2 regions of the Streptomyces sp. NPDC058796 genome follow, and region 2 is predicted to be linked to the other one. Evidence: riboswitches for the same ligand, from Rfam matches in the RefSeq annotation. Region 2 holds a riboswitch; the other holds the start of a gene.
The links. Region 2 has a riboswitch for S-adenosylmethionine ahead of thrC (threonine synthase). Riboswitches for the same ligand answer to the same signal wherever they lie in the genome.
Positions count from the first base shown of each region.

Region 1: it holds a riboswitch for S-adenosylmethionine, as region 2 does, so the genes downstream of both, ACFW47_RS00950 (aminotransferase class V-fold PLP-dependent enzyme) here and thrC (threonine synthase) in region 2, are expected to answer to the same signal.

Region 1 is NZ_JBHYOP010000001.1:206,624-211,436, forward strand. Features, by position in the region: gene ACFW47_RS00945 (glycerate kinase) at 1-704, shown strand, start outside; gene ACFW47_RS00950 (aminotransferase class V-fold PLP-dependent enzyme) at 629-2,011, opposite strand; SAM riboswitch class IV at 2,160-2,276, opposite strand; gene trpD (anthranilate phosphoribosyltransferase) at 2,357-3,421, opposite strand; gene ACFW47_RS00960 (cytochrome bc complex cytochrome b subunit) at 3,553-4,813, opposite strand, start outside.
Region 2 is NZ_JBHYOP010000004.1:353,875-358,687, forward strand. Features, by position in the region: gene groL (chaperonin GroEL) at 1-403, opposite strand, end outside; gene ACFW47_RS13465 (cold-shock protein) at 736-939, opposite strand; gene ACFW47_RS13470 (MoaD/ThiS family protein) at 1,346-1,621, opposite strand; gene thrC (threonine synthase) at 1,618-2,931, opposite strand; SAM riboswitch class I at 2,950-3,097, opposite strand; gene ACFW47_RS13480 (glucosyl-3-phosphoglycerate synthase) at 3,232-4,176, shown strand; gene ACFW47_RS13485 (hypothetical protein) at 4,187-4,813, opposite strand, start outside.

The sequences.
Region 1 (4,813 bases), on a different contig from region 2:
TCGACCCGTCCGGCCTGGACCCCCGGCTGAAGGACACCGAGCTGCTGGTCGCCTGCAACCCCTTCAACGTGCTGTGCGGCCGGCGGGGCGTGGCCCGGGTGTTCGGCCCGCAGAAGGGGGCGACGCCCGCGCAGGTCGAGGAGTTGTCGTCCGGGCTGGAGAACTGGGCGCGCGTCCTCACCCGGGACCTGGGGGTGTTCGGCGCCGACCTGCGCACGGGCCCCGGCACCGGTGCCTCCGGCGGGCTGGGCGCGGGTCTGGCCGCCGTGGGGGCCCGGTTGCTGCCCCGCTTCGACGTCCTCCTCGACCACCTCGACCTGGACGCCCGTCTGGCCCGCGCCGACCTCGTGCTCACCGCCGAGGGCGCCCTGGACCACCAGACGCCGCGCGGCAAGGTCCCGGCCGAGGTGGCCCGGCGTGCCAAGCTGCACGGCCGTCCCGTCCTGGCGCTGGCCGGCACGCTGGGCGAGGGCGCGCACGAGGTGCCCGGGGTGGACGCCTTCCACGGCATCATGCCGGCGCCGATGGCGTTGGCGGACGCCCTGGTGCGCGCGGCCGAGCTGCTCACGGACGCCACCGAGCGGGCGCTGCGGATGGTCCTGCTCGGCTCGCGGCTGCCGGGCCGGGCTCAGACCGCGGAGGTCCCGGCGGCGGTGTCCGCGGCGGACGTGTCGGGCACGCAACGGCCGTCCTCGGTGCGGTAGTTCCAGCGGGCGCCGTCGCGCACCAGCTCCTTGACGGCGTCCACGAACCGTTCGACGTGCTCGTCCGGGGTGCCGGCGCCGAAGCTGACGCGGATGGCGTTGAGGGACTTCTCGCCGGGCGCCGCCTCGGGGGCCCCGCACTCGCCCTGCGTCTCGGGGTCGCTGCCGAGCAGGGTGCGCACCAGCGGGTGGGCGCAGAAGAGGCCGTCGCGCACGCCGATGCCGTACTCGGCGGAGAGCGCGGCGGCGAAGTGGGAGCTGTTCCAGCCGTCGACGACGAAGGAGAGCACGCCGACGCGGGGGGCGTCGTCACCGAAGAGGGAGAGGACCCGCACCTCGGGCACCCCGGCGAGCCCCTCCCGCACCTTCCCGATCAGGTACTCCTCGCGGGCGACCAGCGTGTCGAACCCGGCCTCGGTGAGCGCCCTGCAGGCGGAGGCGATCGCGTAGGCGCCGATGACGTTGGGCGAGCCGGCCTCGTGCCGGGCGGCGCTGTCGTGCCACTGGACGTCCACGCCGCCGTCCGCCCGCCGGGAGACGCTGCGGCTGGCGCCGCCGCCCGCGAGGTACGGCTCGGCCTCGCGCAGCCAGTCGGCACGGCCGGCCAGCACGCCGGAGCCGAAGGGGGCGTACAGCTTGTGCCCGGAGAAGGCGACCCAGTCCACGTCCAGGCCGGCCACCGAGACGGGGTGGTGCGGGGCGAGCTGGGCTGCGTCCAGCACGATCCGGGCGCCGTGGGCGTGCGCGGCGGCGGCCAGTTCCCGCACCGGCCACAGTTCGCCGGTGACGTTGGAGGCGCCGGTGACGCAGACCAGGGCGGGCCCGTACGGCTCGCGGGCGGCGAGGGCGCGCTCCAGGGTCTCGACGGCCTGCGCGGGGGTGCGCGGCGCGTCGAGGTAGGTCACGTCCGCGCCGCTCCAGGGCAGCAGCGAGGCATGGTGCTCGGTCTCGAAGACGAAGACCCGGCAGCCCTCCGGCAGCGCGCCGGCGAGCAGGTTGAGGGAGTCGGTGGTGGACCGGGTGAAGACCACCTGGTCGGTGTCCCGACAGCCGAGGAACTCCGCGACGGTCCTGCGGGCGTTCTCGAACAGGTCGGTCGACAGCTGCGACAGGTAACCGGCCCCGCGGTGCACGCTGCCGTAATAGGGGGCGTAGGCCGCCACGTCGTCCCAGACCCGCTGCAGCGCGGGCGCGCTGGCGGCGTAGTCGAGCGCGGCGTAGGTGACCTCTCCGCCGGTGACGAGCGGAACGGTGACATCACGGCCGAGAACGGGCAGTGGGGTGGCGACAGCGGTGGGTACGGACATGGAAGGACTCCCGTGGGGACCAGCGCGGAGAAGGACGCTGTGAATGAGAAGAGCAGGGGGATGCGGAGGCGGGGCTCTGCGGCCCTATCGCATTCGCTGGTTCACGGAAGACTCCCTCGGACGACCCAGGACCCCTGGTTTCGCGAGGGGTCCGCGCTTGCCGTGAACCTTGCTGTCCACGGCCTGGTCTTCACCCGGGGCACCCCGCCACGGACGGAGGGTTGCCGGACAGTCGGCCGGGGCCTCATGACTGTCACTCATGACCTGTCGGAAAACTTATGGGAAGTGATCGGCGCCCCGCAACCCGAGTCCGGATCGCGGGACGCACGTCACAAGGGTGGGCGGCTACGCGTGGGTCGCCGCCACCCAGCGCTCCAGGGCCCGCCTGGCGGCGCCCGAGTCGATCGACTCGGCGGCCCGGTCCATACCGGCCCGGATCTGCTCGGTGAGCGGGCCGTCGCCGGGCTCCAGGGCCACCAGCGCCGCCGCGGAGTTCAGCAGCACCGCGTCTCGCACGGGACCGGTCTCGCCGGCCAGCAGGCGGCGAGCGACGTCGGCGTTGTAGGAGGCGTCGGCGCCGCGCAGCGCCTCCACCGGGACCAGTTCGAGGCCGACGTCCCGCGGGTCGAAGGTCTCCTCGGTCACCCGGCCGTCCCGCACGACCCAGACGCGTGAGGTGGCGGTCGTGGTCAGCTCGTCGAGGCCGTCGTCGCCGCGGAAGACCAGGGAGGAGTGCCCGCGTTCGGCGAAGACACCGGCGATGATCGGCGCCATCCGGGCGTGCGCGACGCCGATCGCCTGGGACTTCACGCCCGCGGGGTTGGTCAGCGGGCCCAGGAAGTTGAAGACCGTGCGGATGCCGAGCTGGCCGCGGGCCGCCGCCACGTGGCGCAGCGCGGGGTGGAACTTCACGGCGAAGCAGAAGGTGATGCCTGCCTCCTCGGCGACCTCCGCCACCCGTTTCGGCGTCAGCTCCAGGTTCACGCCCAGCTTCTCCAGGACGTCGGAGGCCCCCGACGCCGAGGAGGCGGCCCGGTTGCCGTGCTTGACGACCTTGGCGCCGGTGCCGGCCACCACGATCGCCGACATGGTGGAGATGTTGACGGTCTTCGCGCCGTCGCCGCCGGTGCCGACGATGTCGACCGTCCGCCCCGGCACCTCGATCACGTTGGCGTGCGCGTACATGGTGCGGACCAGACCGGAGATCTCCTCGACGGTCTCCCCCTTGAACCTGAGGCCGACCGCGAAGCCGGCGATCTGCGCGTCGGTCGCCTCACCGCGCATGATCACGTCCAGCGCCCAGGCGGTCTCGTCGGCGGTCAGGTCCCGGCCGTCCGCCAGTCCGTTCAGCAGGGCGGGCCAGGAGCGGCCCGCCGCGGTGTCGCCTCCAGCGGGGGTCAAAGCGCTCATGAGCCGCTCCTGAATCGTGTGCGTGACGCAGAGAAGGTGTGCTCCCACCCTATCCAGCCCCGGGCACGGCGAAGGGCCCCGTCCGCGGAACGGACGGGGCCCTTCGACCGTGGTGTGGCGACGCTGGAGGGTCAGTGGTGGCCGTGGCCGCTCGTGATCTCCTTGTACTCCTCGACGGTCGGCTTCGGAATCTGCGACTCCGGGCCGTAGTAGGACTTGCTGAGCTTGGCGCGCAGCTTGTCCGTGCGCTTCACCTTGCGCTGGACGCCGTTCTCGTCGACCGTGGGGCCGATCTCGGCCGGCTTGTACTGCTCGTGGGCCGTGAGCGTGTGCAGCTGCTCCTGGCTGAGCGGCTCGTGGACCTCGATGAACTCACCGTGCGGCAGGCGCTTGATGATGCCGGACTCGCGGCCGTGCAGCACCTTCTCCTTGTCCCGGCGCTGGAGACCGAGGCAGATCCGCTTGGTGATCACGAAGGCGACGACCGGGCCGGCGAAGAACCCGATGCGCACGAACCAGGTGACCGCGTTGATCGACAGGTGGAAGTGCGTGGCGACGATGTCGTTGCCACCACCGATCAGCATGATCATGTACGCCGTGACCCAGGCGACGCCGAAGGCCGTACGGGTCGGGGCGTTGCGCGGCCGGTCCAGGATGTGGTGCTCGCGCTTGTCCCCGGTCACCCACGACTCGATGAACGGGTAGAGGGCGATGATCGCGAGGAACAGGCCGAAGATCACCAGCGGGACGAACACACCGAGGACCAGTGTGTGACCCCAGAAGTTGATCTCCCAGCCCGGCATGGCGCGGACCAGACCCTCGGCGAAGCCCATGTACCAGTCGGGCTGGGCGCCCGTGGACACCTGGTCCGGCCGGTAGGGGCCGATGTTCCAGATCGGGTTGACCGAGGCGATGCCGGCGATGGCCGCGATGACACCGAAGACCAGGAAGAAGAAGCCTCCCGCCTTCGCCATGTACACCGGCAGCAGCGGCATGCCGACGACGTTCTTGTTGGTCTTGCCCGGACCCGCGAACTGCGTGTGCTTGTGGTAGAAGACCAGGATCAGGTGGCCGACCACGAGACCGAGCATGATGCCCGGCAGCAGCAGGATGTGGATCGAGTAGAACCGGGCGACGAAGTCGGTCCCCGGGAACTCCCCGCCGAACAGGAACATCGAGATGTACGTGCCGACGATCGGCACGGACAGGATCGCGCCCTGGGTGAAGCGCACACCGGTGCCGGAGAGCAGGTCGTCCGGGAGCGAGTAGCCGGTGAAACCGGTGAACATGCCGAGGACGAACAGCAGGAAGCCGAACAGCCAGTTGATCTCACGCGGCTTGCGGAACGCGCCGGTGAAGAAGACGCGCATCATGTGCACGAACATGCCGGCG
Region 2 (4,813 bases):
TCGCCTGCTCCAGCAGGGCGGCGGAGACGGCCTCGACGGCCTTCTCGATACCGCGCTTCAGGGCCATCGGGTTGGCGCCGGCCGCGACGTTGCGCAGGCCTTCCTTGACGAGGGCCTGGGCGAGAACGGTCGCGGTGGTCGTACCGTCACCGGCGACGTCGTCCGTCTTCTTGGCGACTTCCTTGACCAGCTCGGCGCCGATCTTCTCGTACGGGTCCTCGAGCTCGATCTCCTTGGCGATGGAGACGCCGTCGTTGGTGATCGTGGGCGCGCCCCACTTCTTCTCGAGGACGACGTTGCGGCCCTTGGGGCCGAGCGTCACCTTGACGGCGTCCGCGAGCTGGTTCATGCCGCGCTCGAGGCCGCGCCGCGCCTCCTCGTCGAACGCGATGATCTTGGCCATGTGAAGTGGTCCCTCCAGGACTGGGGGTGATTCCTTCGGACCGCGCCCGCGCCCGCGACGGACGGCTCGCCGGCCTCGTGGTTCCTTCCCCACCCGGCCCGCGGGCCTCACCGACCCGGTCCTTCGTTGTCACTCTCACCTTCAGAGTGCTAACGCCAATGATTAGCACTCGCCCCCATCGAGTGCAAGCGCCTACCGAGGATCCGCGCCCGCGCTCAGCCACCCGCGAACACGGTCGGGCCGCCGACGTCCGGGCAGACCGAAGGGCCCGCACCCCGGGTGAGGTGCGGACCCTTCGGAGAAGAACCGTTTACTTGCGGTGGCCGAACGTCTCAGGCGCTGAGGCGAACCATGTCGGCCTGCGGGCCCTTCTGACCCTGCGAGATCTCGAACTCGACCCGCTGGCCTTCTTCGAGGGTGCGGTAGCCGTCCATCTGAATCGCGCTGTAGTGGACGAAAACATCCGCACCACCGTCGACCGCGATGAAGCCGTACCCCTTCTCCGCGTTGAACCACTTGACGGTGCCCTGAGCCATGCCTAACTCCCCTATTACTGGCCCTTGCACAGATCCGCACTTCGCGGACCCGGGTCAGACCTCACCCCCCACGACTGGGGGCGTGCGCCGGAACGCGTCGACCGCGGCTGAATGTATCTGTCCAACTGCCGTCTGCAACAGGTCAATCGGACGAGAAATCTGGACGCACCCGGTCCGGAATATGGCGAGCTTTCGCCTGAATTCGGGTCAAGTCGGGTGTCACAAAGAGAACAAAAGCCGCGAAATACGCCTGCATTTTGGCTGCATCTTGTCGGGCGCAAAGCAGGAATTCGGGGCTCCGGATCTTTCGATCGGGAGCGCGTTCCCCAACTCTACCGCGCTCAATCACATGGAATTGCCCCCTCCGCTTCTCTCACGGAGGGGGCAACGGGCACTACGAGGCGTGTCAGCCGCCGGCGACCGCCGGGATGATGGAGACGCCCGCACCGTCCGGCGTGGCGGTCTCCAGGCCCTGCTCGAAGCGCACGTCATCGTCGTTGACGTACACGTTGACGAAGCGGCGCAGCTTGCCCTGGTCGTCCAGGACGCGGGCGGCGATGCCGGTGTGGTTCTTCTCCAGGTCGGCGATGACCTCCCCGAGGTTCGCGCCGTCGGCGGCGACCTCGGCCTGGCCGCCGGTGTAGGTACGCAGGATGGTCGGGATACGAACGGTCACGCTCATGCGAGGCCAGCCTCTCGGAAGGAGTCGAGGTTCGGTCGGATGGTGGCGGTGAGGCCGGTGCCGGCCACCGCGTCGAGGGTCTTGAGGCCGTCGCCGGTGTTGAGGACGACCGTGGTCAGCGACGGGTCCAGCACGCCGTCCTCGACCAGCTTCCTGGTCACGCCCACCGTCACACCGCCGGCGGTCTCCGCGAAGATGCCCTCCGTGCGGGCGAGCAGCTTGATCGCGTCGACGACCTGCTCGTCGGTCACGTCCTCCACCGCGCCCCCCGTGCGGCGCGCGATGTCGAGGACGTACGGCCCGTCCGCCGGGTTGCCGATGGCCAGCGACTTGGCGATGGTGTCCGGCTTCTGCGGGCGTACGACGTCGTGCCCGGCCTTGTACGCGGTGGACACCGGCGAGCAGCCCTCGGCCTGGGCGCCGAAGATCTTGTACGGCTTGTCCTCGACCAGCCCGAGCTTGATCAGCTCCTGCAGCCCCTTGTCGATCTTCGTGAGCTGGGAACCGGAGGCGATCGGGACGACGATCTGGTCGGGCAGCTTCCAGCCGAGCTGCTCGCAGATCTCGTACGCGAGGGTCTTCGAGCCCTCCGCGTAGTACGGCCGCAGGTTGACGTTGACGAAGCCCCAGCCCTCGCCGGCCGGGTCGCCGATCAGTTCGGAGCAGAAGCGGTTGACGTCGTCGTAGTTGCCCTCGATGCCGACCAGCTCACCGCCGTAGACGGCGGCCATGACGACCTTGCCCTGCTCCAGGTCGTGCGGGATGAACACGCAGGACCGGAAGCCGGCGCGGGCGGCGGCGGCGCCGACGGCGCCGGCCAGGTTGCCGGTGGAGGAGCAGGAGAGGGTGGTGAAGCCGAAGGCGCGGGCGGCCTCCAGGGCCTGGGCGACGACGCGGTCCTTGAAGGAGTGCGTCGGGTTGCCGGAGTCGTCCTTGACGAACAGCTTGCCGGCTTCGACGCCCAGCTCGCGGGCGAGGTTGTCGGCCTTGACCAGCTTGGTCCAGCCCGGGTTGATGTTCGGCTTGGTCGCCACGTCGGCGGGGACGGGCAGCAGCGGCGCGTAGCGCCAGATGTTCGCGGGGCCCGCCTCGATGCGTCCCCGCAGCTCCTCGGTGTCGTACGCCGAGAAGTCGTAGGCGATCTCCAGCGGGCCGAAACACTCCTCGCAGGCGAAGAGCGGGCCGAGCGGCACGCGGTGACCGCACTCGCGGCAGGAGAGCGCCGCGGCGGGGCCGAGGTCGGCCGGGGAGGCGGCGGAGGGGGTGGAAGCGGAGGTGTCGGTGTTGCTTGCGACAGTCTGCACAGCCATGTGAGGCGAGGCCCTTTCTCCTCATCTTCCTCACGACGCATCTCGCCGTGAGACGGATTTGGCACCTTCCCTAGCCGGGAGCCTCGCCACGTCCGTGTGACAAGAACCGACTGGAGGGTTGCCGGGGCTTCATCGGGCCGTATCCCTCTGCCCCTCTGGATGAGCGGTGTTCAGTTGTTGGTCACGCGGCGACCCCGGCATGCGATGGTCGCCCGCGTTGTTCAAGACTGTAACCGACGGCCATGACGGTTGAGATAGTCGTCCGAACCGCGAGATGGATCACAGAGGGAGCCACCGACCGTGCTGGAAGAAGTCGAGCGCTGGCTGGACGCACGCTCCTGGTCCGTGACGGACCGGCCGCTCCAGCGGCTCCTGGCCGCCAAGCACGCCGGCGGGCAGTCGGTCAGCGTGGTGCTGCCCGCCCTCGACGAGGAGGCGACCGTCGGCGGCATCGTCTCGGTGATCCGCCGGGAGCTGATGGAGCGGGTGCCGCTCGTCGACGAGCTGGTGGTGGTGGACTCCGGGTCGCGGGACCGCACGTCGGAGGTGGCCGCGGCGGCGGGCGCGCGGGTCGTGCACCGGGACGCGATCCTGCCGCGCATCCCGGCGGTGCCCGGCAAGGGCGAGGTGCTGTGGCGCTCGCTGCTGGTCACCGGCGGCGACATCGTCTGCTTCGTCGACGCCGACCTGCGCGAGTTCCGCGCCGACTTCGTCTCCGGCATCGTGGGCCCGCTGCTCACCGACCCGGACGTGCACCTCGTCAAGGCCATGTACGACCGCCCGCTCGGCGCGGCGCCCGGCCAGGGCGGCCGGGTCACGGAACTGATGGCCCGCCCGCTGCTCAACATGCACTGGCCGCGGCTGGCGGGCTTCGTCCAGCCGCTCGGCGGCGAGTACGCGGCCCGCCGCTCCCTGCTCGAACAGCTGCCCTTCCCCGTCGGCTACGGCGTCGAGCTGGGGATGCTGGTCGACGCCCTGCACCTGGTGGGCCTCGATGCCCTCGCGCAGGTCGACGTCGGGGTCCGCAGGCACCGGCACCAGGACGGCCAGGCGCTGGGCCGCATGGCCGCCGCGATCTACCGCACCGCCCAGCTCCGGCTGGCCCGCGGCCATCTGGTCCGGCCCGCCCTCACCCAGTTCGAGCGGGGCGCCGAGGGTTTCGAGCCGCGCACGTACTCCGTGGACACGGAGGAGCGGCCCCCGATGACGGAGATCGCGGAGTACGCGGCCCGGCGGGTGGCGTGAGGGAGGGGCCTCAGCCGGTGACGCCGTCCGACCAGCGCCAGGTGCCGCCCGAGTCCGGCTCGCAGGTCAGGTACTCGCCGCCGCGGCCGTGGGTGCTCAGGCCGCGGTGCTTCTTCGCGCAGAACTGGCCGTCGGCGTAGCAGTTGCCCGCGGGGCTGGTCAGCTCGCAGGCGCCGGTGCCTCCTCCGCTGCCGCCGGTGCCGGTGTCCTGCGGCTCGGTCGATTCGGGGGCCGGGGTCGGCTCCGGCGGGTCCAGCAGGCGTCCGGCGCAGTCCCGGCCGTCGCGGGGGACGGTGAACGTCACGCCGTCGGGGCCGTCGGTCTGCTCGCAGACCTCCTCGTCCAGATCCCAGGTGGAGGCCTGCCGCCCTGTCCCCTGCAGGTGGACGGTGTAGTCGATGTGGGCCGCCTTGGCCGCGAGCACGGCCCCTCCGACGTCCCGGCCGGTGTGGTCCCCCAGCGTGACGGCGGGCGTGGAGGGCTCGGCGCTGTCGGGTGCCTCGGGGGTGGGGCCGGGGCTCTGCGCGGCGGTGGCGGTCGCGGGCCGCTCGTCCGCCTGCGTACCGGCGCTTCCGTCGCCGCAGCCGGCCAGCGCCAGCGCGGAGGCCGCGACCAGTGCCGCGGTGGCCGCGAGTCT